3 linked regions of the Variovorax paradoxus genome follow. The protein of the gene in region 2 interacts with the protein of the main gene of each other region in a pairwise test. Links are inferred from orthologs where the notes say so. Each region holds a gene or a part of one and is shown on either strand. Other genes may lie near its edges. The genes, in order: dnaE, dnaX and dnaQ.

Region 1 (11,072 bases), 960 kb from region 2 along the record:
CTGCTCGACGGCGCCCGCCGCGCGATGCGCGCGAGCTTCCAGCGCGAGCTGGATGCAGCCGAGCAGAACCTCTCGTTCCTCGCCACCGTGGGTTCGGTCTCTCCTTATGTGGGCCTGTTCGGCACGGTCTGGGGGATCATGCATGCCTTCACCGGCCTGGCCGCCCTCACGCAGGTGACACTGGCCACCGTGGCCCCCGGCATCGCCGAAGCGCTGGTGGCCACCGCCATCGGCCTGTTCGCCGCGATTCCCGCGGTGGTCGGCTACAACCGCTTTGCCCGCGAGATCGACAAGATCGCCATTGCACTGGAGACCTACATCGAGGAGTTCTCCAACATCCTGCAGCGCAACCTCTCGGCCAGCCCGAACGCCGGCGGCGCCGCTTCGTCGACGGCTCCGGCCAACCGCTGAGCGGAGGCGCGACGCATGCCCGCCGTTTCATCCCGGGGCCGCGGCCGCCGGACGATCAACGAGATCAACATGGTCCCGTTCATCGACGTGATGCTGGTGCTGCTGATCATCTTCATGGTCACCGCACCGCTCATCACGCCGAGCGTGATCAACCTGCCCACGGTCGACCGCGCCAACAAGCAGCCCGACAAGCCCATCGAGATCGTCATCAAGAGCGATGACGAAGTGCAGATCAAGAAGGACCCGGCCACCGGCTCCGGCGGCACGTCGATTCCCATGGCGCAGATCGGCTCCGCGGCCAAGCAGGCCCAGGGCGGCGACAACGACCGCCCGGTGGTCATCAGCGCCGACAAGTCGGTGAAGTACGAGACCGTGGTGAAGGCCATGAACCAGCTCAAGCGCAACGGCGTCGAGCGCGTGGGCCTGTCGGTCACGACCACGGGCGGCAAATAAGGCATGTCGCTCGCACTGGATCGCCCCGAGTTCGCGCCGCCGCCGCAGCGCGGCACGCCGCGCGCCGTCGTGCTGGCCCTCATCGCCCACGGCCTGCTGATCGCCGCGCTCACCTGGGGCGTGCGCTGGAAAAGCGAGGCCGACGAAGGCGCGGTCGACGCGGAGCTGTGGTCGTCCACGGTGCAGCAGGCGGCGCCCCGCCTGCAGGCACCGGAGGCGCCGGCTCCCGTACCCGCGCCGCCACCACCCGCCCCGGCGCCGCCTCCTCCGCCCGTGGCCAAGGCGCCAGAGCCCGCGCCCGCACCCAAGGCACCCGACATTGCCCTGGAGCGCGAGAAGAAGCTCAAGGAGCAGAAGGAACAGAAAGAGCGCGAGCTCCAGCAGCAACAGCAGCTGCAGAAGAAGAAGGAGCTCGAGGCCAAGCAGCGCGCCGAGGACGAAGCCCAGCGCAAGAAGGAACAGCAGCAGAAGCTGGCCGAGCAGAAGAAGCAGCAGGACGCGGCCGAGGCCAAGCAGGCTGAAGCCAAGAAGGCCGAGGCGGCCGCGAAACAGGCAGCCGCCGACCGTGCCGCCACGCTCAAGCGCATGCAGGGCCTGGCCGGCGCCAGCGGCAGCGACGACTCCAAGGGCACGGCCATGCGCTCGTCGGGTCCGTCCAGCGGCTATGCAGGCCGCATCGCGGCGGCGGTTCGCCCGAACATCACCTTCCCCGATGCCGACACCGTGAACGGCAACCCGGCGGCGGAGTTCGAGGTGAGCCTGGCACCCGACGGCACCATCGTCGGCGTCAAGCTCAGCAAGTCGAGCGGCCTGCCGGGCTGGGACGACGCGGCCGAGCGCGGCCTGCGCAAGACCGACAAGCTGCCGCGCGACACCGACGGGCGCATCTTCCCGTCACTCATCGTGTCGCTGCGGCCCAAGCGCTGACCTCTTCGTGCGCCTGCTAACGCGCAGCTAAGAAAACGGGCCCTCTCCGGGTGACTTGCACGTCACCCGGAGCTCGATAATCAGGGCTCATGAATCCCAACGGCCGCATCCGCTACGGCAGCAGTCCGCTCCTTGCCAGCCCCACCCCCGTCTGGCGCAGCAAGTTCATCGTGGCCAGCATTGCCTTCGGCTTCGTGCTGCTGGCGGCCCGGGCCTCGTACGTACAGATCTTCAACAACGACTTCTTCCAGCACCAGGGCGAAGTGCGCTACCAGCGCACGCTGGAGCTGCCGGCCAACCGGGGCCGCATCCTCGACCGCAACGGGCTGATCCTGGCCTCGGACATTCCGGCACCCAGCATCTGGGCCATTCCCGAGGACATCGAGCGCGACGACCCCGCGGTGCTGGCCAAGCTCCAGCAGGTGGCCAAGCTGCTGGGCATGCCGCAGAAGGAACTCGACAAGAAGCTGGAGGACGAGGACAAGAGCTTTGTCTGGATCAAGCGCCAGGTCGACCAGTCGATTGCTAAGGAAGTGGCTGCGCTCAATCTCAAGGGCATCTACCTGCGCCGCGACTACCGCCGCCAGTACCCCGAGGGCGAGGCCGCCGCCCACCTGGCCGGCTTCACCAACGTGGAAGACGTGGGCCAGGAAGGCATCGAGCTGGCCTTCAACCAGGAGCTGGCCGGCAAGTCCGGCTCGCGCCACGTGCTCAAGGACCGGCTGGGCCACATCGTCGAGGACACCGAAGACCAGGTGCCGCCCACCGAGGGCCACGACATTCAGCTGAGCATCGACGACCGCGTGCAGTTCGTGGCCTACGAGAAGATCCGCGACGCCGTGGTCGCCAACAAGGCGCGCGCAGGCAGCGTGGTGGTGGTCGATGCCCGTACCGGCGAACTGCTGGCCATGGCCAACTACCCCAGCTACGACCCCAACGACCGCCGCAACCTCACGGGCGAGCAGTTGCGCAACCGCGCCATGACCGACGTGTTCGAGCCCGGCTCGACCATGAAGCCCATCACCGTCGCCACCGCGCTGCAGCTGGGCCGCGTCACGCCCAACACCATCATCGACACCAACCCCGGGCGCATCACCGTCTCGGGCGCGACCATTCACGACGACGAGAACTTCGGCGTGCTCACGGTGCAGGGCGTGATCCAGAAATCCAGCAACGTGGGCGCCACCAAGATCTCGCAGCGCATGTCGGCGCAGGAAATGTGGAACTCGCTCACCGCGGTGGGCCTGGGCCAGAAGCCGCAGACGCCCTTTCCCGGCGCCGTGACCGGGCGGCTGCGCCCATGGAAGTCATGGCGCCCGATCGAGCAGGCCACCATGTCCTACGGCTACGGCCTGTCGGCCTCGCTGTTCCAGATCGCGCACGCCTACACGGCCTTCGCGCACGACGGCGAGGTGATCCCGGTGAGCCTTTTGAAGAACAACGGCGAGGAGCCGGCCGGCGTGCAGGTGTTCTCGCCCACGGTCGCGAGCGAGGTGCGGCAGATGATGCACCTGGCCGCCGCGCCCGGCGGCACCGCGCCGCTAGCGCAGACGGTGGGCTACTCGGTGGGCGGCAAGACCGGCACCGCGCACAAGCAGGTCGGCAAGGGCTACGCGAGCAACAAGTACCGCGCCTGGTACACCGGCATGTCGCCCATCGACAAGCCGCGCATCATCGTCGCGGTGATGATCGACGAGCCCAGCGCCGGCAAGTACTTCGGCGGCCTGGTCGCGGCGCCGGTGTTCAGCCAGGTGGTGCAGCAGACGCTGCGCATCATGAACGTGGTGCCGGACCTGGCGGTGGCGCCGCTGTCGCACTGAGCCCCTTTTCCGGGGCGCCAGAGGCTCAGTCGTAAACGATCTGCGCCTTGCCCGCTTCCGCCTGCGCGGTCCAGCTGGCAAGCGCCGCATCGGTCGGGAAGAACTTGGCGCGCTCGCCCAGTTGCAGCTCGACCTGCGCGCCGCCGCGCGCCATCGACAGCCGCACCGGCAGGCCCTGGATCAGGTCGCCGACCTCGGTCTGCTCGGTGCGCGGCGGAAAGTCCTTGATCAGGCGCGCGATGTCGGGCGCCTTGCCGTTCACCGCCACGCGCAGGAACTTGCCGAAGCGGCAGCGCGCCGTGGCGAGGTCCCACACCTGCTGCACCTGGAAGCGCGCCTCGAAGCCGCCGCGCGCCGGTTGCAGCCTGCCGCTGACGATGACGAGCTCGTCGTCCTTCAGCGTGTTGCGGTTGGCGTTGATGAGCGCCTCGTCGGCGGTGGCGTCGATCGCGTCCGACTTGTCGTCGAGCTTGAAGATCGCCAGCCGGCCGCGCTGGCCGTTGATCACGCGGAAGTCGCTCACGATGCCGGCAATGACCTGCTGGTCGCGGCTGTCGAGCAGGTCACCGATCTCGCGCTTGCAGAAGCGCCGCACTTCGTGCGAGACCTCGTCGAACAGGTGGCCCGACAGGTAGAAGCCCACGGCCGTTTTCTCGAGCGTCAGGCGCTCCTTCACGCCCCACGGCGTGGCGTCGACCAGGTCGGGCTCCGCGGTGGCCGAGCCGTGCTCGCAGTCGCCGAAGATGTCGACCTGCGAGGCGTTGGCCGCGGTGGCAATGGCAAATTCGAAGGCACGGTCGACCGAGGCGATCAGCGACGCGCGGTTCTGCTGGATGGCGTCGAAGGCGCCGGCCTTGATGAGCGCTTCCACCGTGCGCTTGTTGATGCGCTGACGGTCGATGCGCACGCAGAAGTCGAACAGGCTCTTGAACGGGCCGCCCTCTTCGCGCGCCCGCACCACGGCCTCGACCGCGAGCTGGCCCGTGCCCTTGACGGCGCCCAGCCCGTAGCGAATGACGCGGTCGGTCACGGGCTCGAAGCGGTAGTTGCCGCGGTTCACGTCCGGCGGCTCGAAGGTGATGCCGAAGTTTTTCTGGGCGTCTTCGAACAGGAGCTTGAGCTTGTCCGTGTCGTCCATTTCCACGGTCATGTTGGCGCAGAAGAACTCGGCCGTGTAGTGAACCTTGAGCCAGCCCGTGTGATACGCCAGCAGCGAGTAGGCGGCGGCGTGCGACTTGTTGAAACCGTAGCCCGCGAACTTCTCCATCAAGTCGAAGATTTCGTCGGCCTTGTCCTGCACGATGCCGTGCGTGGCAAGTGCGCCCGCGCGGAACTTCTCGCGGTGCTCGGCCATTTCCTCGAGCTTTTTCTTGCCCATCGCGCGGCGCAGCAAGTCGGCGCCGCCGAGCGAGTAGCCGCCCAGGATCTGCGCGGTCTGCATCACCTGCTCCTGGTAGACCATGATCCCGTAGGTCTCGGAGAGCATCTCGGCCACGGCCGGGTGCGGATACTCCACTTCTTCGCGGCCGTGCTTGCGCGCCACGAAGCTGGGAATCAGGTCCATCGGGCCCGGTCGGTACAGCGCGTTCAGCGCGATCAGGTCTTCCAGCCGCGTGGGACGCGCATCCTTCAGCATGCCCTGCATGCCGCGCGATTCGAACTGGAACACCGCCTCGGTCGTGCCTTCGGAGAACAGCCGGTAGGTGGCCGCGTCGTTCAGCGGTATGTTTTCGAACGCGAAGTTCTCCTGGCCCTTGTGGCGCTTCATGATGAACTCGCGCGCAATCTCCAGGATGGTGAGCGTGGCAAGACCCAAGAAGTCGAACTTCACGAGGCCGATGGCTTCGACGTCGTCCTTGTCGTACTGGCTCACGGCCGATTCGCTGCCGGGCTGCTGGTAGAGCGGGCAGAAGTCGGTGAGCTTGCCCGGCGCGATGAGCACGCCCCCGGCGTGCATGCCGATGTTTCGGGTCATGCCTTCGAGCTTCTGCGCGAGCTCGACCAGCATCCTCACTTCTTCTTCCTTCTCGATGCGCTCCGCGAGCTGCGGCTCCATCTCGATGGCGTAGTTGTTCTTGTCGCCTTCGATCTTCTTCTCGGGCGGGTACTGCAGCGTCACCGACATGCCGGGCTTGTTCGGAATCAGCTTGCTGATGCCGTCGCAGAACATATAGCTCATGTCGAGCACGCGGCCCACGTCGCGGATGGCCGCTCGCGCGGCCATGGTGCCGAAGGTGGCGATCTGGCTCACGGCGTTGCGGCCGTACTTGTCCTTCACGTAGTCGATCACGCGGTCGCGGTTGCCCTGGCAGAAGTCGATGTCGAAGTCGGGCATCGAAACGCGTTCGGGGTTCAGGAAACGTTCGAACAGCAGCTTGTATTCGAGCGGGTCCAGGTCGGTGATCTTCAGCGCATAGGCCACCAGCGAGCCGGCGCCCGAGCCCCGGCCCGGGCCCACCGGGCAGCCGTTTTCCTTGGCCCACTTGATGAAGTCGCCCACGATCAGGAAGTAGCCCGGGAACCCCATGTTCAGGATGGTGTTGATCTCGAACTCAAGCCGTTCCACATAGCGCGCGCGCTGCGCTTCGCGCTTGGCCTCGTCGGGGTACAGGTGCCTCAGGCGCATCTCCAGGCCCTCGAACGACTCCTGGCGGAAGAAGTCGTCGATGGGCATGCGCACGCCCTCGCTGATGAACGGCGTCGGAAAGTCCGGCAGCTGCGGCTTGCCCAGCACCAGCGTCAGGTTGCAGCGCTTGGCGATCTCGACCGTGTTGGCCAGCGCGCTCGGCACGTCGGCAAAGAGCGCCTGCATTTCGGCGGTCGACTTGAAGTACTGCTCTTCGGTGAAGCGGCGCACGCGACGCGGGTTGCCCAGAATCTCGCCCTCGGAAATGCACACGCGCGCCTCGTGCGCCTCGTAGTCTTCGCGGGCCGCGAACTGCACCGGGTGCGTCGCCACCACCGGCAGCTTGAGCCTTGCGGCAAGCTGCACCGCGGCAATGACATGCGGCTCGTCCTCGGGACGACCGGCGCGCTGCAGCTCGATGTAGAAGCGGTGCGGAAAAATCCCCGCCAGCTGCAGCGCGAGTTCGGCCGCGCGCTCGCCCTGCCCTTGCAGCAGCGGCTGGCCCAGCGGCCCGGCCTGCGCGCCCGACAGCGCGATCAGCCCGCCCGACAGCTCCTGCACCCACTCCAGCTTGCAGGCGGCCTGCGACTGGCCGCGCGCCACGTTCTGCGTCCAGGCCCGCGCCAGCAGCTCGGAAAGGTTCAGATAACCCTCCATGCTCTGCACCAGCAGCACGATGCGGGTCAGCGCGCCGGGCTCCTTGCCCAGCCCGTCGATGAAGATTTCGGCGCCAATGACCGGCTTGACGCCCTTGCCCCGCCCCTGCTTGTAGAACTTGACCGCCCCGAACAGGTTGTTCAGGTCGGTGATGGCCAGTGCGGGCTGCTTGTCGGCAGCCGCGGCCTTGATGGCTTCATCGATTCGGTTGGTGCCGTCGACGACGGAAAACTCGGTGTGCAGGCGCAGGTGAACAAACATGCGGCCATTGTAGAAAGCACCGCATCCACCATGTGAGTTGGGGTTCCCTACAATCCCGCCCCGTGCAAGAGATTTTGAATATCGCGGCCTACAAGTTCGTGGCCATCGACGACAGCCCCGAGCTGCGTGAAGACCTGCGCGCCCGCGCCCAGGCCCTGGACCTCATGGGCACCATCCTGCTGGCGCCGGAGGGTATCAACCTGTTTCTGGCGGGTTCGGCCGACGGCGTACGGACCTTTCTGGCCGATTTGCGCGCCGACGCCCGCTTCGCCGACCTCGAGGCCAAGGAAAGCTGGTCCGCCACGCAGCCCTTTCGCCGCATGCTGGTGAAGCTCAAGCGCGAGATCATCCGCATGGACCACCCGGCGATCCAGCCCGCCGCCGGCCGCGCGCCCGGCGTCGATGCCCCCACGCTCAAGCGCTGGCTCGATCAGGGCCACGACGACGAGGGCCGCGAAATCGCCCTGCTCGACACGCGCAACGACTTCGAGGTCGACGAAGGCACCTTCGACGGCGCCATCGACTGGCGCATCACCAAGTTCACCGAGTTCCCGCCCGCCCTGAAGGAGCACCGCGCCGATTTCGCCGGCAAGACGGTGGTGAGCTTCTGCACCGGCGGCATCCGCTGCGAGAAGGCCGCGATCCTGATGCGCGAGGAAGGCATCGAGAACGTGCTGCAGCTCGAAGGCGGCATCCTCAAGTATTTCGAGCAGGTCGGCGGCGCGCACTACCACGGCGACTGCTTCGTGTTCGACGGCCGGCGCGCGCTTGCGCCCGACCTGAGCGCGCGCGCGGCCGATGCCAGCGCACGCGCGGCGGAAGACATCGACCTGAATCTCGGCCTCAAGACCTGACCCCAACAACCGGCAGCCTCCCATGCGCATCCTCCTGGTCGAAGACGAACTGGACATGGCCTCCTGGCTGATCCGCGCATTGACCCAGAGCGGCTTCGTGGCCGACCATGCGCCCGACGCGCGCACCGCCGAAGCCTTCATGGCCGGCACCGAATACGACGCCATCGTGCTGGACCTGCGCCTGCCCGACAAGCACGGCCTGAGCGTGCTGGCCGACATGCGCAACGCCGACGACCGCACGCCGGTGCTCATCCTCACCGCGCAGGGCGCCCTGCAAGACCGCGTGCGCGGCCTGAACCTGGGCGCCGACGACTTTCTTTCCAAGCCCTTCGAGCTGGTCGAGCTCGAGGCGCGCCTGTCGGCACTGGTGCGGCGCAGCCGCGGCAAGCAGCACCCGCGCCTGCAGTGCGCCTCGCTCTCCTACGACAGCCAGAGCCATGCCTTCACGCTGCGCGGCACGCTGCTGTCGCTCACGCCGCGCGAGCAGGCCGCCCTCACGGCACTCTTGATGCGCAGCGGCTCGCCGGTGGGCAAGTCGCAGCTCTTCGCCAAGGTGTTCACCAACGACAGCACCGCCGGCCCCGACGCCATCGAAGTGGTGCTGCACCGGCTGCGGCGCAAGCTGGCGGACAGCGACGTGCGCATCGTCACCGTGCGCGGCCTGGGCTACATGCTCGAGGGCATTGCCGATGGATCCACAGCCGCAGCCGCCGACCCCATCGCCGGCGACTGAGCCGCAGCGCTTCGGCATCCGCACGCGGCTGCTGGCGCTGCTGCTGCCGGGCATGGTCACGCTGCTGGCGCTGGACAGCTGGAACGACTATCACGCGCTGACCGACTCGCTGGTCGCCGCCTACGACCAGAGCCTGCTCGAGCCGGTGCAGGCCCTGGCCAACGGCATCGTGGTCGCGAGCGACGGCAGCGTGCGCGTGCAGGAGCCCTTCTCGATCCAGGCCATGTTCGAGTCGACGCACCTGCGCTACAAGTACCTGCACGTCGGCGTGCAGCGCATTCCCAAGGGCGAAACGCTCGACGTGAACTCGCCCGAGAACACGCTCATGGGCGTGCCCGGCCTGCCCCGCCCCGCCACCCGCCCGGCCGACGGCGTGCCGGTGTTCTACGACGCGGTGCACGAGCAGCACCGCGTGCGCGTGGCCGCGCTTCGGCAGACGGTGTACGACCACGTCCACCCCGGCGTGGCCTACAGCGTGCTGATCCAGGCGGCCGAGGGCATCGGGCCGCGCACGGAGGCCCAGTCGGAGTCGCTGCGCCAGGAGCTGCTGCGCGACACACGCATGGTGCTGGTGATGGCGCTGCTGGTGTGGCTGGGCGTGGCCTGGACCCTGCGCCCGCTTGAGCGCCTGCGCCGTTCGCTGCGCGAGCGTTCGCGCGACGACCTGAAGCCGCTCGACGCCAACGGCGTGCCCAAGGAAGTGGTGCCGCTGGTCGACGCGGTCAACCACCACATCGCAAGCCACCGGCGCATGGTGGAAGAGCAATCGCAGTTCCTGGCCGACGCCTCGCACCAGTTGCGCACGCCGCTGAGCATCCTGTCGATCCAGGCCGGCTACGCGGTGCGCGAGACCGACCCGGCGCGCATGCGCGAATCGCTGCATGCCATCGTCGCGCAGCTGGCGCGCACGCGGCGCCTGAGCGAACAACTGCTCGCGCTGGCGCATGCCACCACCGAAGGCGAGGCAGCGCGGGCCGAGCCAGCGGTGGTCGACCTCAACGCCATCGCGCGCGGCGTGGTGCTCGAATACTTGCCGCTGGCGCGCGAGAACGACCAGGACCTGGGCTGGGTCGATGCGCGCAGCGACACCGCCGCCGGCGATGACGCCGAGGACGACGACACGCCCGTGCTGCCGGTGCTCGCCAACGCGGCCGAGCTTCACGAGGTGCTCGCGAACCTCGTGCACAACGCGCTCAAGTACACGCCGCGCGGCGGCAACATCACCGTGACCGTGCGGCGCGAGGCTTCGTCGGCGCTGGCGGAGGTGTGCGACAACGGTCCCGGCGTCGCACCCGAGCGGCGCGAGAGCGTGTTCGAGCGCTTTCACCGCGACCCCGCCGTGGATGCGGGCGCGGCGCACGGCGCGGGCCTGGGCCTGACCATCGCGCGCGGCTATGCGCGGCGCAACGGCGGCGAGATCGAGCTCGACAGCGCGGGCATGCCCGAGAGCAACACCGGCGGCGGATTGCGCGCGACGCTGAGGCTGCCGCTGCACCTCGGCTGAAGCCCCGCCGAGGCCCGTTTTTGCTAGGGTTTCACCCGATACGTCGGTACGTGATTACACGTATTTTGAGGGTCCGCAGGTCGCTTGCGCCCCGTCCGAAAGGGGACTGAAAGCCTCGATTTCTAGACTGCCCTCCTTCCAAATCGAAGGAGACTTATGCAGCACCAGCTCGGTGAAGATCCGGCCTCGCACGCGCCCCGGCCCGCTTCCAGATTCAAAAAAGACTACTACGGCGGCGCCCTGCTGATCGTCATCGGATTGGCCGCGGTGTATGCCGGCATCGGCTACCGCGTGGGCGAGCTCGCGCACATGGGACCGGGCTTCTTCCCGGTCGCGCTCGGTGCGCTGCTGGCCCTGACCGGCCTGCTGATCGCGGTGTCCGCGCGCGGCGACAAGCCCGCATCCGACGAAGAGGCCGTCTCGCACGGCCATCCGGGCGGCATGCCCGACATTCGCGGCGGCATCTGCATCATCCTGGGCATCCTCGCGTTCCTGCTGTTCGGCGAGTACGGCGGCCTGCTGCCGGCCACCTTCGCGATCGTGTTCATCTCGGCGCTCGGCGACCGCGACAACACGCTGACCGAAGCGCTGTTGCTTTCGCTGGCGATGTCGTTCATCGCGGTGGTCGTGTTCTGGTGGGCGCTCAAGCTGCAGTTGCCCCTGTTCCAGTGGGGAGGTTGAGATCATGATCGGTCAATCGCTACAAGACCTCTGGTTCGGCTTCGGCGTCGCCTTCCAGGGCTCGAACCTGCTGTGGTCGTTCTTCGGCGTGCTGGTGGGCAACCTGATCGGCGTGCTGCCGGGCATGGGCGCGCTGCAGGCCATC
Region 2 (9,973 bases):
GAGGCCGAAGTTCGCGCGCGGCATCAGGCGGCCTTCCTCAACTGCTGGGCATAGCCCTTGAGCACCTCGTCGCGCAGCACCTCCCAGATCTGGGTGTGCAGCTCGACGAAGCGCGGCTGCGTGCGCACCTCGGCCACGTCGCGCGGACGCGCCAGGTCGATGGCGAACTCACCGATGGGATGCGTCGCCGGTCCGGCCGACAGCACCACCACGCGGTCGCTCATCGCGATGGCCTCGTCCAGGTCGTGCGTGATGAACAGCACCGCCTTCTTCTTCGCGCTCCAGAGGTCGAGCACTTCGTTTTCCATCAGCTGGCGCGTCTGGATGTCGAGCGCGCTGAAGGGCTCGTCCATGAGGATGATGTCGGGGTCGAGCACCAGCGTCTGCGCCAGCGCCACGCGCTTGCGCATGCCGCCGGAAAGCTGGTGCGGATAACGGTCGCCGAAGCCCGCCAGGCCCACACGCGCGAGCCATGCTTCGGCCTGCCTGCGCGCATCGGCGTCGGGCACGCCGCGGTACTGCAGCCCGACCATCACGTTGTCGATGGCGCTGCGCCAGGGCATCAGCGCTTCGGTCTGGAACATGTAGCCCGCTCTCGCGTTGACGCCCTCCAGCGTCTTGCCGAACACCTTGACCGTGCCCGATGAGGGTTCCAGCAGGCCCGCGCCCACGTTCAGCAGCGTCGACTTGCCGCAGCCGGTGGGGCCGACCACCGACACGAACTCCCCGGCCCTGATGCGCAGCGTGGTGTCGGCCACCGCGGTGTAGCGCTGGCCGGGATCGTCCTTCGAATGGAAGGTGCAGCTGATGGAGAGGAGTTCGAGTGCGTGGTCGGACATGGTCGGACGGGGCATAAAAAACCCGGCCAGGGCCGGGTCGCGAGGACGTTCGGAATCAGGCTTTGAACCTGTCTTTCGCGCGCCGGGCAAAATCGTTGGTGTAGGTCTTGGCGAGGTCGATCTTGTCGGCCTTCACGGTGTTGTCGAAGCTGGCGATCGCGGTGAGCGCGGTCTTGGGGCCGTCGGCCGGCACCAGGCCGTCTGTCGCGATCGACTCGCGCACCTTGTCGAAAGAAGCGAGGTACAGCGCGCGGTCGCCCAGCAGGTAGGTCTCCGGCACCGTCTTGATGATGTCGCCCGGCCCCGCCGTCTGCAGCCATTTCAGGCCGTGCACGATGGCATTCGCCAGCGCCTGGCAGGTGTTCGGATTCTTCTGGATGAACTCGGTCGACGCATACAGGCAGGCCGCCGGCATCGTGCCGCCGAACACCTGCTGCGTGCCCTTGAGCGTGCGCGTGTCGCTGATGATCTTCACGTCACCTTTCTGCTCGAGCATCGTCATCACCGGATCGGTGTTGCTGATGGCGTCGATCTGCCCCGAGCGCAACGCGGTGAGCGCACCGGCCGCCACGCCCACGCCGATGTAGCTCACGTCGCTGGCCTTGAGACCGCCGCGCGACAGCACGAGGTTGGCCACCATGTTGGTCGACGAGCCCGGTGCCGAGACGCCGATCTTCTTCCCCTTGAGATCCTGGATGCCGGTATAGCCGGCCATGTTCTTGGTCGACACGCCCACCGCGATCTGCGGTGCGCGGCCCTGCAGCACGAAGGCCTGGAAGAACTGGTTCTTGGCCTGCAGGTTGATGGTGTGTTCGTAGGCGCCGGAGCAGACGTCGGCCGAGCCGCCGACCACGGCCTGCAACGCGCGCGCGCCGCCGGCGAAGTCGGAGATTTCCACGTCCAGCCCCTCGGCCTTGAAATAGCCGAGCTGCTCGGAGATGGTCAGCGGCAGGTAGTAGAACGCCGCCTTGCCGCCCACCGCGATGGAGACCTTGGTCTTCTCCAGCTTCGCCTGCTGCGCAAAGACGCGCGGCAACGCGATGGTTGCGGCGGCAATGGCGGAGGCGGAAATGAGGGTGCGGCGATGGAGCATGAAACGGTGCCTGGAGGCTCTGTGATTCGTCTGGACTGAATCGAGCTTAGGGGCCGCATCACGCGACTGCATCGGGGTCATCCCGTGCGGGTTTCCACGTAAGCATGAAGGCCTCCAGAAGGCCCTGCGCACGGGGCTTATCGCGCGATGAAAAGGATCGCGGCGTTGACCAGGAAACCGAGCGCCCAGACCGCGCTGCGCGCGCTGCCGATGCCCTTGATGTAAAGGCCGATATAGATCACGCGAAGCACCACGTAGGCCACTGCGAGCATGTCGAGCCGCCCCTGCGCCGCGCCGAGCTGGTGCGCGATGATCACGGCGCCGATGAAGAACGGCAATCCCTCGAAGCTGTTGGCCTGCGCGCTGTTGGCACGCGCGCGCCAGCCGCTCTGCTTCGCGGCCCATTCGCGCGGCTGCATGTTGTCGCGCGGGCCGAAACTGCCCGCCTTGGCGATCCACGCGGCCAGGTACGGCAGCCCACAGGCGATGAACACGCACCAATAGGCTACCGTGAGCAGTGAAAAAGTCATTTCGTTTTGTCTCCGCCGGCGGCGTGGCTACCGCCGATCCACCAGCGCGTGCGCGATGGTGCCGAGGTCCACGTACTCGAGTTCGCTGCCGGCCGGCACGCCGCGCGCGAGACGCGTCACCATCAGGCCACGCTGCTTGAGCGCTTCGCCGATCACGTGCGCCGTGGCTTCGCCCTCGGCCGTGAAGTTGGTGGCGAGGATGACCTCGCTCACCGTGCCGTCGAGCGCGCGATTGAAGAGCTTCTGCAGCCCGATGTCGTTGGGCCCGATGCCGTCGAGCGGACTGAGCTTGCCCATCAGCACGAAGTAATAGCCGCGGAATGCGCCGGTGCGCTCCAGTGCGGCCTGGTCGGCCGGTGTCTCGACCACGCAGAGCTTGGTCACGTCGCGCCGCGAGTCCATGCAGACACTGCAGATCGGCGCTTCGGTGAAGGTGTTGCAAAGTTCGCAGTGCCGCACATTGCCCGCCGCCTGCTGCAGTGCGCGCGCGAGCAACTGCGCGCCGTCGCGGTCATGCTGCAGCAGATGAAAGGCCATGCGCGAGGCCGACTTGACGCCGACACCGGGCAGGCGGCGCAGCGCATCGATCAGGGCGTCGAGCGAACTGGCGTCGGCCATGTGCCGCTTAGAACGGCAGCTTCATGCCGGGCGGGAGGCCGGGCATGCCGGCCGTCAGCTTGCCCATCTTCTGCTCGCTGGTTTCCTCGGCCTTGCGCACGGCGGCGTTGAAGGCGGCGGCCACCAGGTCTTCGAGCATGTCCTTGTCGTCGGCCAGCAGGCTCGGATCGATGGTGATGCGCTTGACGTCGTGCTTGCAGGTCATGACGACCTTGACGAGACCGGCGCCGGATTCACCCTCGACCTCGATGTGGGCCAGCTCTTCCTGGGCCTTCTTGAGGTTGTCCTGCATTGCCTGCGCCTGCTTCATGAGGCCGGCCAGTTGTCCTTTGTTGAACATCGTTGGTCCTGATTGTTGGGTTGGAAAAATGGGAGAAGGATAAGAGAGACGAAAGCTCAGGCCGGTTTCAGGGTTCCTGGGACGATCTTCGCATCGAAGTCGCGCATCAGCGCCTGTACTTCGGGGTCGTTGTGAATGGCGTCCTCGGCCACGCGCTGACGCTCGTCGGCGGCCTGCCTGTTGCGGCGCGCAGGGCTGTCGACCACGCCACCGATCTCGATCGTGAGCTTGATGTCGTGGCCCAGGCCGTTGAGCGCGGCCGTCAGCTTCTCGCGGCTGGAAGGCTGGTTGAGCGTCTCGCGCTCGATGCGCAGCATCCATTGGTCGGTGTCACGGCCCACCAATTGCGACTGCAGCGCCAGCTCGCGCGTCAGGGCGTTGATGGCCTCGGACGCGACCAGTTGCGTGACCGTGGCATGCCAGAAGTCGCCGTCTTCGCTCTGGGGAATGGGGGTGTAGGGAACGCGCTGCGAGCCCTCGGCAGGAGGAATGTCGCGCGCACTCGGCGGCGGCTGCACGCGGATGGGCACGCCGACGACCTTGGCCGGTGCGTCGGGCGGCTCCGGGCGCTGCTCGGGCTGGCGGCGGGGTTCGTCGACCACGGCGAGGCGTTGGCCCGCGGGTGCCGGCGGAGAAGTCGGGGCTGGCGAAATCGGAGCCGGCGCGGGGGCTGCGGCAGCCGGCTGTTCGGCCGGCGGACGCACGACCGGCGCAGGGGCCGGAACGGGTGCCGGGGCACGTGCCGGCGCCTGCGGCGCGGCGGCCGCGGCTTCATTCAGAGTTTTTTTTTCCGTGGAGGCCGTCGAAGCAGCCGCGTTGGAAGGCTTGAAGGCCAGGAGCCGCAGCAGCACCATGGTGAGCGCCGCGTATTCGTCGGGAGCCAGGCCCAGCTCGCCACGGCCGTGCAGGCAGAGGCTGTAGAGCAGTTGCGTCTCGTCGGCGGGCATCAGCGCGGCCAGGCGCGCGGTGTCGGCCGCGTCGGGGTCGGTGGCGGCATCGGCGGACTCGGCACGCGAAGGCACAGCCTGCAGCACGGCCATGGCCTGCAGCACCGCCGTCATTTCTTCGAGCGTGGACGCAGCCGACATGCCGTCGACGCGCAGCGCCTCCGAGGTCTCGACCACCGTCTTGCCGTCGCCTTGCGCCAGTGCCTCGATCAGGCGGAACACATGGCCGCGATCGACGCTGCCGAGCATCTGCCGCACGCCGGTTTCGACCAGCTCACCGTTGCCGAAGGCGATGGCCTGGTCGGTGAGCGACAGCGCGTCGCGCATCGAGCCGCGTGCCGCGCGAGCCAGCAGGCGCAGCGCCTGCGGCTCGGCCGGAACGTTTTCGGTCTGCAGCACGCCCGTCAGGTGTTCGAGCACCGTCTCCGGCGCCATCGGCCGCAGGTTGAATTGCAGGCAGCGCGACAGCACCGTGACCGGCACCTTCTGCGGATCGGTCGTGGCCAGCACGAACTTGAGGTACTCGGGCGGCTCCTCGAGCGTCTTCAGCATTGCGTTGAACGCGGTGTTGGTGAGCATGTGCACTTCGTCGATCATGAAGACCTTGAAGCGCCCCTGCACCGGCTTGTAGACGGCCTGTTCGAGCAGCGACTGCACCTCGTCCACGCCGCGGTTCGAGGCCGCGTCGAGCTCGGTGTAGTCGACGAAGCGGCCGGAGTCGATGTCGCGGCAAGCCTGGCAGACCCCGCAAGGCGTGGCGGTGATGCCGCCCTGCCCGTCCGGCCCCTGGCAGTTGAGCGACTTCGCCAGAATCCGCGAGACCGTGGTCTTGCCCACGCCCCGGGTGCCGGTGAAAAGATAGGCGTGATGCAGGCGCTGCGTGGTCAACGCGTTCTCGAGCGCCTGCACCACATGCCCCTGACCGACCATCTCACCGAAGGTTTTCGGACGGAACTTGCGAGCGAGCACGAGATAAGACATTGCGGGCATTCTAAAAGGCGCGGCGTCCCTCCCACCCCAGCTTCAACCCCGCAATCAAAAAAGCCCCCGTCTTTTCGTGGGCCACCGCGGAACCGGCTTCGCCGGGCCGCCGGTGTCGCCCCCAGCAGGGGGAAGGAGAAGCGACACGAAGTGCGCGCATCCTGGGGGGTTACAATAAGCGCTGACGGGCCTCCCTGCATGGTGAAGTGGCCAACCGGGTCAGGTGGGGAACCAAGCAGCCCTAACTGCGTAGTCAGTGCCAGGGGTAAGGCTCGTCAACCTCTTCCGCAGCTTCGTTTCATTCCACGCGAAATGAAACGGAGCTTGCAAACTCACTCAGCGAAAACTCCGATACGGCGCGGGGCTTCTACAGCCCCAGCCGCTGAATAGCGCCGCGCGCCGCGGCAGCGCCGCTCGCCATCGACGCCGTGAGCAGGTAACCGCCGGTCGGCGCCTCCCAATCCAGCATCTCCCCTGCCGCGAACATGCCGGGCAGCGCATTCGCCATCAGCGCCGCGTCCAGCGCGTCGAAGCGCACCCCGCCCGCCGTGCTGATCGCCTCGTCCACCGGACGTGTCGCGACCAGCTTCAGCGGCACGGCCTTGATCGTGGTCGCCAGTTGCACGGGGTCCTGCATCGCTTCCTTGCTCAGCGCCTCGTGCAGCACGCCCGCCTTAATGCCCTCGATGCCGAGCCGGCTCTTGAGGTGGCTGCTCAACGAGCGCGCACCGCGCGGATGCTTCACCGCCGCGAGCACCTGCTCCTGCGTGCGATCGGGCAGCAAGTCGAGCAGCAGCGTCGCGCTGCCGTTCGCGGCAATCTCGTCGCGCAGCAGCGCAGATGCGGCATAGACCAGGCTGCCTTCGATGCCCGTGGCTGTCGCGACGAACTCGCCCTTGCGCGCGAAATGACGTCCCTGGCTGTCGGTGAACGAGATCGCGACCGATTTGAACGGCTGCCCCGCGAAACGGCTCGAAAAATGCTCGCTCCACCCCGCGCCATCGAAGCCGCTATTGGCAGGCAACAGAGGTGCCACTTCCACGCCCTTGGACAGCAGCCACGGCGCCCATGCCCCGTCGGAGCCAAGGCGCGCCCAACTCGCGCCGCCCAGCGCCAGCACCACGGCATCGGCTTTCACGGTGACCTCGCCGGCCGGCGTCGCGAACCGCAACGCGCCCAGGTCGATTGCGCCCTCGCCCAGCCAGCGATGCCGCATATGAAATTGCACGCCCGCCGCGCGCAACCGATGCAGCCACGCACGCAGCAGCGGCGCAGCCTTCATGTCGGTCGGGAACACGCGGCCCGAGGTGCCGACGAAAGTCTCGATGCCCAGCCCCGCCGCCCACTCGCGCACCTGCTGCGGACCGAACTTCTCGAGCATCGGCTGGAGTTGCGCGCGGCGCTCGCCGAAGCGGCTCATGAACACGTCGAAAGGCTCCGAGTGCGTGAGATTCAGGCCGCCACGCCCGGCCAGCAGGAACTTGCGGCCCACCGAGGGCATTGCGTCGTACACATGCACTTGCGCACCGGATGCGCTCAGTACTTCGGCCGCCATCAGGCCGGCGGGTCCGCCGCCGATCACGGCAACGGCAGGAGAAACATTCATTCGAGATTTACCAGTTCGCCCTGCCCGGTCAGGAACGCGACGCGCACCGTGGCACCGGGATAGGCATGTTGCACTGCCGCGCGGTAGCGCTGCATCTGTGCGATCAGCGCGGCGTCCCGTTCGGGACGCGCCGCGGATTTGTAGTCGAGGATCCACCAGGCGCCGCCGTCGCGCTCGCGCACCAGACGGTCGATGCGCAAGGTCTCGCCTTCATGCACCAGCGTGACTTCATTGCCATGCCAGTCGACCCTGCGATCGTCCCACACCCAGGCGCCCTCTCCGGCGCGGATGCGCTGGGCCAGTGCGGCGGCGCCGCGTGCCTGCTGCGCATCGAGCATGAATTCGCGGGCGGCGGCACGCACATGGGCGGCGGGCAGAGGCTCCCCCGGCACTGCCCATTCGAGCAAGCGGTGCATGGCCTGGCCGAAGGCCGCGGCGCGGGCGTCGACGGTGGCGGTCGCGGCGGCTTTCCTGGTGGAGGGCACTTCGACCGGCACAGGCGCCTCGGGCATTTTCTTCATCGAGAAGCTGCCCGCGCCGCTCTCCGTCGGCAGCGCGACCAGCGGCTCGTCGGCCTCCGTGGGCTCGCACAGCGGCTCCAGCCGCGTCCACCAGCTGCCCTCGTTGGCCCGCGCGGGGCGCACCGAGGACAACACCAGCCGCTCGCGCGCCCGCGTGGTCGCCACATAGAGACCGTTCAGCTCCTCGCGATGGCGGGCGCGCTGCTCCTCCTCGAGCAACGCCGCGGCACAGGCCGGCGGCGTCTTTTCGCTCGCAAGGAACACGAAGCGCGTCGGCGCGCTGTCGCTGCCTTTCCACTCGACCAGCACGCCCATGGTCTGGGCGCGCGGCGGCGGGGCATCGCAGTCGAGCATGAGCACGGTATCGGCCTCCAGGCCCTTGGCGCCATGCACGGTGAGCAGTTGCACCGCGTCGGGCGCGGCGACGGACGGCGCCCGCACACCGCCTGCGCGCAACGAGCGCACCAAGGCATAGGGCGTGGTGAAGCGCGCGCCGTCGATGTCGAGCGATGCGGTCAGCACGCCACGCAGATTGGCCAACGCGCTTTGCCGCATCGGCGCCGGCACCGCCGCACCGAATTTCGCGAGCAGATCCCCATCGTTGAAGATCGCGTCGAGCGCATCGTGCGGCGGCAGCGTCATCAGCCAGCGCTGCCATTTGCGCAGCTTGACGCCCGCCTCCGTCAGTTCCGCTGGCAGGTCTTCGCTTTTCTGGATCAGCGAGAACCAGTTGAACGACGGGCGCTCCCGCTGGCGCAGCGCCAGTTGCACCAACGCGTCGTCGCCGATGCCGAACACCGGCGACTTCAGCGCCCGCGCCAGCGAAAGATCGTGGGCAGGCGACACCAGTGCGTCGATGAGCGCGACCACGTCCTGCACTTCGGGTGCGTCGTGCAGTTCGTTCTTCTCGGGCTGCTGCACGGGGATGTGGCGCTGGCGCAGCGCGTCCTGCATGGCCGACAACCGGCTGCGACGACGCGCGAGCACCATGATCTGCCGCGGCGGCGTGCCGTCGGCGATGCGCTGCGCGACCCACTGCGCGGCCTGCTCGCATTCTTTTTGCAGCAGTTGCTCTTCGGGCAGCACGCGCGGCGTGACGAGGCTGTCTCGCCAATGCAGCATGCCGTCGTCGGCTGGTGCGGCCTCGGCGGCGCCGAGCGCATCGCGGTCGATGGCCGGGAGCTTGAGCAGTTCGCCCTCGTCCTTGCGCTCGGTGGTGTGGGCGCGGTAGCCGTCGAATTCGCCGGCATCCTGCGCGGCCAGCATCGCCGAGTTGACCAGACCGACCACGGCGCGCGCATTGCGGTGCGTGTGGTCGCAGTTCAGCAACTCGCCGTCGAGACCTTCGCGCACGAACTTCTTGGCGGCAATGAACACCTGCGGCTCGGCACGGCGGAAGCGGTAGATGCTCTGCTTCGGGTCGCCCACGATGAACACGCGCGGCGCCCGGCCCTGCGCGCCGGTGTAGGCGCTGAGCCAGCCGTAGAGTGCCTGCCACTGCAGCGGGTTGGTGTCCTGGAACTCGTCGATCAGCAGGTGCGCGATGCGCGCGTCGAGCCGCTCCTGCACCCAGCCCGAAAGTGCCGACTGGCCGAGCAGCAACTGGGCCGCCTGCTCCACATCGTTCATGTCGACCCAGCCGTGCGCGCGCTTCACGTCGGCGAAGGCCGCGATCAGGATGCGCGTGAGGCGCGTCATGCGCTGCTGGTAGAGCCAGGCGGCATGCTGGGCCTGCGCGCCGCACAGCACCTGCAATTCGGCCTCGGCCTCCTGGGCGGCGGGGAACTTCTGCAGGTTCTTGTTGAGCCGGTCTTCCGTGGCCACGAAGAAGTTCTTGCGCAGGTGCGCCAGCGCGGCCGGCAGTGCGCCAGCTTCGGGCTCGCCCGTGCCGAAGATGTCGATGATGGCCTCGGCGGCCTTCTGCGGCGTCTTGTTGGACTCCTTGCCCAGTGCGGCGGCACGGTCGAGCCAGCGCTGTCGCACCGCACTGCCGCGCAGGGCGTCGGTCGGCTCCTCGAGCCCATCGAGCGAGGGATAGAAGGCGCTGAAATGCTGCACCGCGTTCTCTGCGTCGGCCAGCGAGAACTCGACGCGCTTGGACAGCGCCTCGCCCAGCGCCTTGGCCGTCTGCGAGCGGCCGTGCGTGGCGACGACGGCGTAGTAGTCGGCCAGCGCATTCCTGTCGGCGGTGACGGCCTCGAAGAACGGGCGCCACGTGTGGCTGCGCGCCTCGGCATCGTCCTCGAGCAGCTCGTAGTTCGACGGCAGGCCCAGTTCGCGCAGCACCGCCAGCGGCGCATTGCGCAGCAGGCCCGCGAACCATGCGTGAAAGGTGCGGAACTGCACCGGCCGGCCGCCTTCGAGCAGGCGACGGTAGAGGCCCTTCAGGCGTGGAACCGCCGCAAGTGCCGCCGCAGGCTCGACGCCGCGCATGACGAGTTGCGCGACCAGCTCTTCCGGCGTGCGCTCGACGAAATCTTCGAGCCACTGATCGAGCC
Region 3 (4,454 bases), 160 kb from region 2 along the record:
GCGACAGATGTGCGGACTTGTGCCCTTGATTCACTCACTCAAGCTTCCGTACCCGCCAGCAGGCGGGCGACATGCGCCCCGATCGCCAGGCTGCTCGTGAGCCCCGGCGACTCGATGCCGAACAGATTGACCAGGCCCGCCACACCGTGCGACGAGGGCCCCTCGATCACGAAGTCCGCAGCCGGCTCGCCCGGCCCCGAGATCTTGGGCCGCATGCCTGCGTAGCCGGGAATAAGTGCGCCGTCGGGCAGCGCCGGCCAGTACTTGCGCACCTCGGCATAGAAGCCGTCGCCGCGCGCGGGGTCGACCACGAGGTCGTCGGCCGAAGACACCCACTGCACGTCGGGCCCGAACTTGGCCTGGCCGCCGAGGTCGATCGTCAAATGCACGCCCAAGCCGCCCGGCTCGGGAACCGGATAGACGAGGCGGCCGAAAGGCGCTCGCCCCGACAGGGTGAAGTAGTTGCCCTTGGCGAAATACTCTTGCGGCACCGACGAGGCGGGCAGCCCCTCGAATCGACGGGCCAGCGCCGGGGCTCCGAGCCCCGCTGCATTGACCACCGTCCGGCAGCGCAACGCCGTGCCGTCCTGCGCGATCAGCACGATGCCGTCGGCACCACATTCGGCGCGCGTCACCGGTGATTTCAGCGCGAGCATGCCGCCCGCGTTCTCGAGGTCGCCGAGCAGGCTCAGCATCAGCGCATGGCTGTCGACGATGCCGGTGCTGGGCGAATGCAGGGCCGCCACGCATTGCAGTTGCGGCTCCAGCGCCTTGGCCTGCTGTTCGGTAAGCAGTTCCAGATCGTCGACCCCGTTGGCAGCCGCCTTGACCCGGATCGCCTCGAGTTGACCGGCCTGTTCGGGCGACGTCGCCACGATCAGCTTGCCGCAGCGCCGATGCGGCACGCCGCGCTCATCGGCATAGGCGTACAGCAGTTGCTTGCCCTCGACGCAAAGCCGTGCCTTCAGCGAGCCCTTCGGGTAATAGATGCCCGCGTGAATCACCTCGCTGTTGCGCGAACTCGTTGCAGTGCCGATGGCACCTTCGGATTCGAGCACCAACACCTCCCGGCCCGCGAGCGCCAACGCGCGCGCCACGGCCAGCCCCACCACTCCAGCGCCGATGACGGCGCAATCAATTTCGTCCATCGTGCGAGCTTATCGCGGCCCGCACGATGCACGAACAAACTCAACTCACCGAGGGTGGCGGCTCGGGGTCGGTGGGTTCGTCCGGTGGCGTGCTCGGGCCTTCATCGGGCTCGACGGGCAGGTCCGGCGTCACGGGGGTCGGAAGATCGGGATGAGTGGCCATGGTCTTGCTCCTTTCATCCAGGTTCTAGGCCAGTGCCGTGGGAAGTGCGACAGCCCTTGGCTGCACTTGCCGTCGGTGCCAACCGACAGTCAAGTAAGGCGGAAGCAATCAGCGCCGCGGGCTCTGTCAAATCGCGTTACCAATGCGGTTTTGTCATCCGCGATCGATGTGTTTTACTTCGACGCGCTGACAGAGCAGCAACGAGCATCGCTTTCTTCTGGAGGGAGAGAAATGTCCACCATCGACACCAACGGGATGCTGGTCGATCCCAAGGTGATACCCAGGCGGTCATCCGGCATCGAGCACGGCGCATTGCCCAGTGTGCTGGCCATCGTCGTTCACCAGACCGATTCCAGCACCGCCGAGTCCAGCCTCAACGGCTACCAGGCGGGCGGCAACGGCGCCCACTTCCTGATCGACAAGAACGGCCAGATCTACCAGACGGCCAGCGTGTATGCGCGCTGCTATCACGTCGGCAAGCTGATCAAGTCGAAGTGCCTCACCATCAACAAGAGCACTTGCGACACGTCAGCCATGGCCAAGATGCTGGCGATGTCGTGGACCAGCCAGATCAACGCCATCGATGCGCATGAGCGCGCAAAGCCCTACCCCGATCGGTATCCGGTGAACAACGACTCGATCGGCATCGAACTGGTCGGCCTGCACATCGACGACAAGAGCTACGAGGACGTGACAGCTGCGCAGAACGCGTCGCTTCAATGGCTGATCGATGAGCTGTACCTGCAGTTCAACCTGAAGTCGAGCGACGTCTACCGGCATCCGACGGTGTCGTACAAGAATCCAGGCGAAGCGAGTTCGGCGCTATGGAAGTAAGAATCCGCGTTCTTGCGTTGGCGGTTGGTGCCATGCTTGTCGCTTCGTGTGCGACCCGCGACGCTGCGTCGTTCACGAACGTCTACGTCGCAGACTTCCACACCGACGAACCGGCCGCGGCCTGCCGGACATCCGATGTGCCGCAGAGCCACGGCAAGGCGCGCGAATTCTTTTCTCGCGCGAAAGAGGTCGACTACAAGACCTTGCACGACAACTACCAGCTGGCGCCCTGCTACGTCGAAGGCACGCTGACCCGGCAAGGCAGGTCGTGCGACTGGCAGATCCGGGCGGGTGCCACAGGGTCGGTGCAATGCGGGGAGCAGAAGCTCTACTTCGCTTGCGATAACTGCGACGACCTCTTCGGCGCGAAGCAGTAAAAAGACCGGACGCGCAAAACAAAAAAGCGACCTGGAAATCCAGGTCGCTTTTTGATGATGGTGGGCGGTGGAGGCTTCGAACCTCCGACCCCAGCAGTGTGAATGCTGTGCTCTACCCCTGAGCTAACCGCCCAAAACAACGCGTTTGACTGCGTTGCTTTGAATTACGAATCGCGTTCAGCGAAGCCTCAGATTATGCCACAGCTTTTTCGTCATTTTGACGAAACAGTGTGCGGCCACCAGAAGATTTATCGAGTTGAGCCAGCACGCCCTCGTGCGCGGCGAGTTCTTGCTCCGCTGCCAGGATCACCGGCAGCTCGAACTGGCTCAGGTCCATCGCCACGACGGCGGTGCCCACCTCGGGCTCGCTCGACGCCACATCGATGAGCAGCGCATCCTGCCCGCGTGTGAGGTTGATGTAGACGTCAGCCAGCAACTGGGCGTCCAGCTTGGCGCCGTGGAAGGTGCGGTTCGAACGATCGACGCCGAAGCGGTCGCACAGTGCATCGAGCGAATTGCGCTTGCCCGGATACACCAGCTTGGCCATGGCCAGTGTGTCGGTCACTTCCGCAACGAAGGTGCGCAGCGGGGGAAAACCGGCGCGCTCGAACTCCTTGTTGAGGAAGCCCACGTCGAAGGCCGCGTTGTGAATGATCAGCTCGGCATCGCGCAGGTACTCGACGATGTCGTTCGCCAGCGTCGCGAACTTCGGCTTGTCGCGCAGGAAGTCGGTCGTCAGGCCGTGGACCTTCAGCGCGTCTTCGTGGCTCTCGCGCTCCGGGTTGAAATAGATGTGCAGGTCGTTGCCGGTGAGCTTGCGGTTGAACAGCTCCACGCAGCCGAGCTCGATGACGCGGTCGCCGTTTTCCGCGGAAAGCCCGGTGGTTTCGGTATCGAGGACGATCAAGCGACTCATCAGTGGTTTTCCTTGGCGTGATTGATCGAGTATTTGGGAATCTCGATAGTCACATTCTCCTGCGCCAGGATCGATTGGCAACTCAGGCGCGATTGCGGCTCCAGGCCCCAGGCACGGTCGAGCAGATCTTCTTCGCCCTCTTCCGCTTCGTTGAGCGAGTTGAAACCCTCGCGCACGATCACGTGGCAGGTGGTGCAGGCACAGCTCATCTCGCAGGCGTGCTCGATGTTGATGTGGTTGTCGAGCAGCGCCTCGCAGATCGAGGTGCCTGCGGGCGCGGTGATTTCGGCGCCTTGCGGGCAGTACTCGGGATGCGGGTAGATCTTGATCGTGGGCATGTTGTTCTAGAGAGATTCGACCTTGCGGCCGGCAAGTGCGCGCGCAATGCCCGCGTTCATGCGCTGTGCGGCAAAGGCCTCGGTGTCGTCGGCCAGCTTCTTGGTTGCGGCCTCGATGGCGCCGGCGTCGTTGCTGGTCTTGGCGGCTTCGCGCAACTGCGCCATCGAAGCGTCGATGAGCGTGCGCTCTTCGTCGCTCAGCAGATCGCCATCGGCATCGAGCGCGCTCTGGGTGGCGAGCAGCATGCGGTCGGCGTCGACGCGCGCCTCGACCAGCGCACGGGCTTGCATGTCCTGCTGCGCGGTGGAGAAGCTTTCCTGCAGCATGGTCGCGATCTGGTCGTCCGACAGGCCGTACGACGGCTTGACGGCCACGCTGGCCTCGACGCCGCTGCCCTGCTCTTTGGCGCTCACGCTCAGCAGGCCGTCGGCATCGACGGTGAAGGTCACGCGAATGCGCGCCGCGCCGGCCGCCATCGGTGGAATGCCGCGCAGCGTGAAGCGCGCGAGGCTGCGGCAGTCGGAGACAAGGTCGCGCTCGCCCTGCACCACGTGCAGCGCCAGCGCGGTCTGGCCGTCTTGGTAGGTCGTGAAGTCCTGCGCCATCGCGGTCGGGATGGTCTGGTTGCGCGGCACGATGCGCTCGACCAGCCCACCCATGGTCTCGATGCCGAGCGA

The links.
Region 1: the proteins of dnaX (region 2) and dnaE interact in binary tests that used the Escherichia coli proteins (3 or more experiments, as listed by UniProt). The link is inferred for Variovorax paradoxus from one-to-one orthologs.
Region 3: the proteins of dnaX (region 2) and dnaQ interact in binary tests that used the Escherichia coli proteins (3 or more experiments, as listed by UniProt). The link is inferred for Variovorax paradoxus from one-to-one orthologs.

The regions. Positions count from the first base shown.
Region 1 is NZ_CP091716.1:3,455,654-3,466,725, reverse strand. Bases 3,437-7,529 are described here. They hold dnaE (DNA polymerase III subunit alpha), read right to left. Parts: upstream 7,156-7,529; coding sequence 3,637-7,155; downstream 3,437-3,636. Other genes in these bases: L3V85_RS16060 (sulfurtransferase), read left to right, coding at 7,218-7,529; L3V85_RS16070 (peptidoglycan D,D-transpeptidase FtsI family protein), read left to right, coding at 3,437-3,611. In the rest of the region: protein TolQ, read left to right, coding at 1-411; L3V85_RS16080 (ExbD/TolR family protein), read left to right, coding at 427-864; L3V85_RS16075 (cell envelope integrity protein TolA), read left to right, coding at 868-1,791; more of L3V85_RS16070, read left to right, coding at 1,881-3,436; more of L3V85_RS16060, read left to right, coding at 7,530-8,009; L3V85_RS16055 (response regulator), read left to right, coding at 8,032-8,742; L3V85_RS16050 (sensor histidine kinase), read left to right, coding at 8,699-10,246; L3V85_RS16045 (tripartite tricarboxylate transporter TctB family protein), read left to right, coding at 10,403-10,927; L3V85_RS16040 (tripartite tricarboxylate transporter permease), read left to right, coding at 10,932-11,072. UniProt on the Escherichia coli protein: DNA polymerase III is a complex, multichain enzyme responsible for most of the replicative synthesis in bacteria. This DNA polymerase also exhibits 3' to 5' exonuclease activity. The alpha chain is the DNA polymerase catalytic subunit.
Region 2 is NZ_CP091716.1:4,418,579-4,428,551, forward strand. Bases 2,913-5,906 are described here. They hold dnaX (DNA polymerase III subunit gamma/tau), read right to left. Parts: upstream 5,349-5,906; coding sequence 3,477-5,348; downstream 2,913-3,476. Other genes in these bases: recR (recombination mediator RecR), read right to left, coding at 2,913-3,080; L3V85_RS20485 (YbaB/EbfC family nucleoid-associated protein), read right to left, coding at 3,088-3,420; L3V85_RS20500 (TIGR03862 family flavoprotein), read right to left, coding at 5,716-5,906. Also shown: L3V85_RS20460 (ABC transporter permease), read right to left, coding at 1-24; L3V85_RS20465 (ABC transporter ATP-binding protein), read right to left, coding at 24-839; L3V85_RS20470 (ABC transporter substrate-binding protein), read right to left, coding at 895-1,932; L3V85_RS20475 (MAPEG family protein), read right to left, coding at 2,070-2,462; more of recR, read right to left, coding at 2,490-2,912; more of L3V85_RS20500, read right to left, coding at 5,907-6,954; L3V85_RS20505 (UvrD-helicase domain-containing protein), read right to left, coding at 6,951-9,973. UniProt on the Escherichia coli protein: Part of the beta sliding clamp loading complex, which hydrolyzes ATP to load the beta clamp onto primed DNA to form the DNA replication pre-initiation complex.
Region 3 is NZ_CP091716.1:4,580,789-4,585,242, forward strand. What follows is about bases 1,578-4,454. They hold dnaQ (DNA polymerase III subunit epsilon), read right to left. Parts: upstream 3,439-4,454; coding sequence 2,716-3,438; downstream 1,578-2,715. Other genes in these bases: L3V85_RS21265 (peptidoglycan recognition protein family protein), read left to right, coding at 1,578-2,145; L3V85_RS21270 (hypothetical protein), read left to right, coding at 2,178-2,522; fdx (ISC system 2Fe-2S type ferredoxin), read right to left, coding at 3,438-3,776; hscA (Fe-S protein assembly chaperone HscA), read right to left, coding at 3,783-4,454. Outside these bases: L3V85_RS21255 (NAD(P)/FAD-dependent oxidoreductase), read right to left, coding at 39-1,148; L3V85_RS21260 (stereocilin), read right to left, coding at 1,189-1,311; more of L3V85_RS21265, read left to right, coding at 1,543-1,577. UniProt on the Escherichia coli protein: DNA polymerase III is a complex, multichain enzyme responsible for most of the replicative synthesis in bacteria. The epsilon subunit contain the editing function and is a proofreading 3'-5' exonuclease.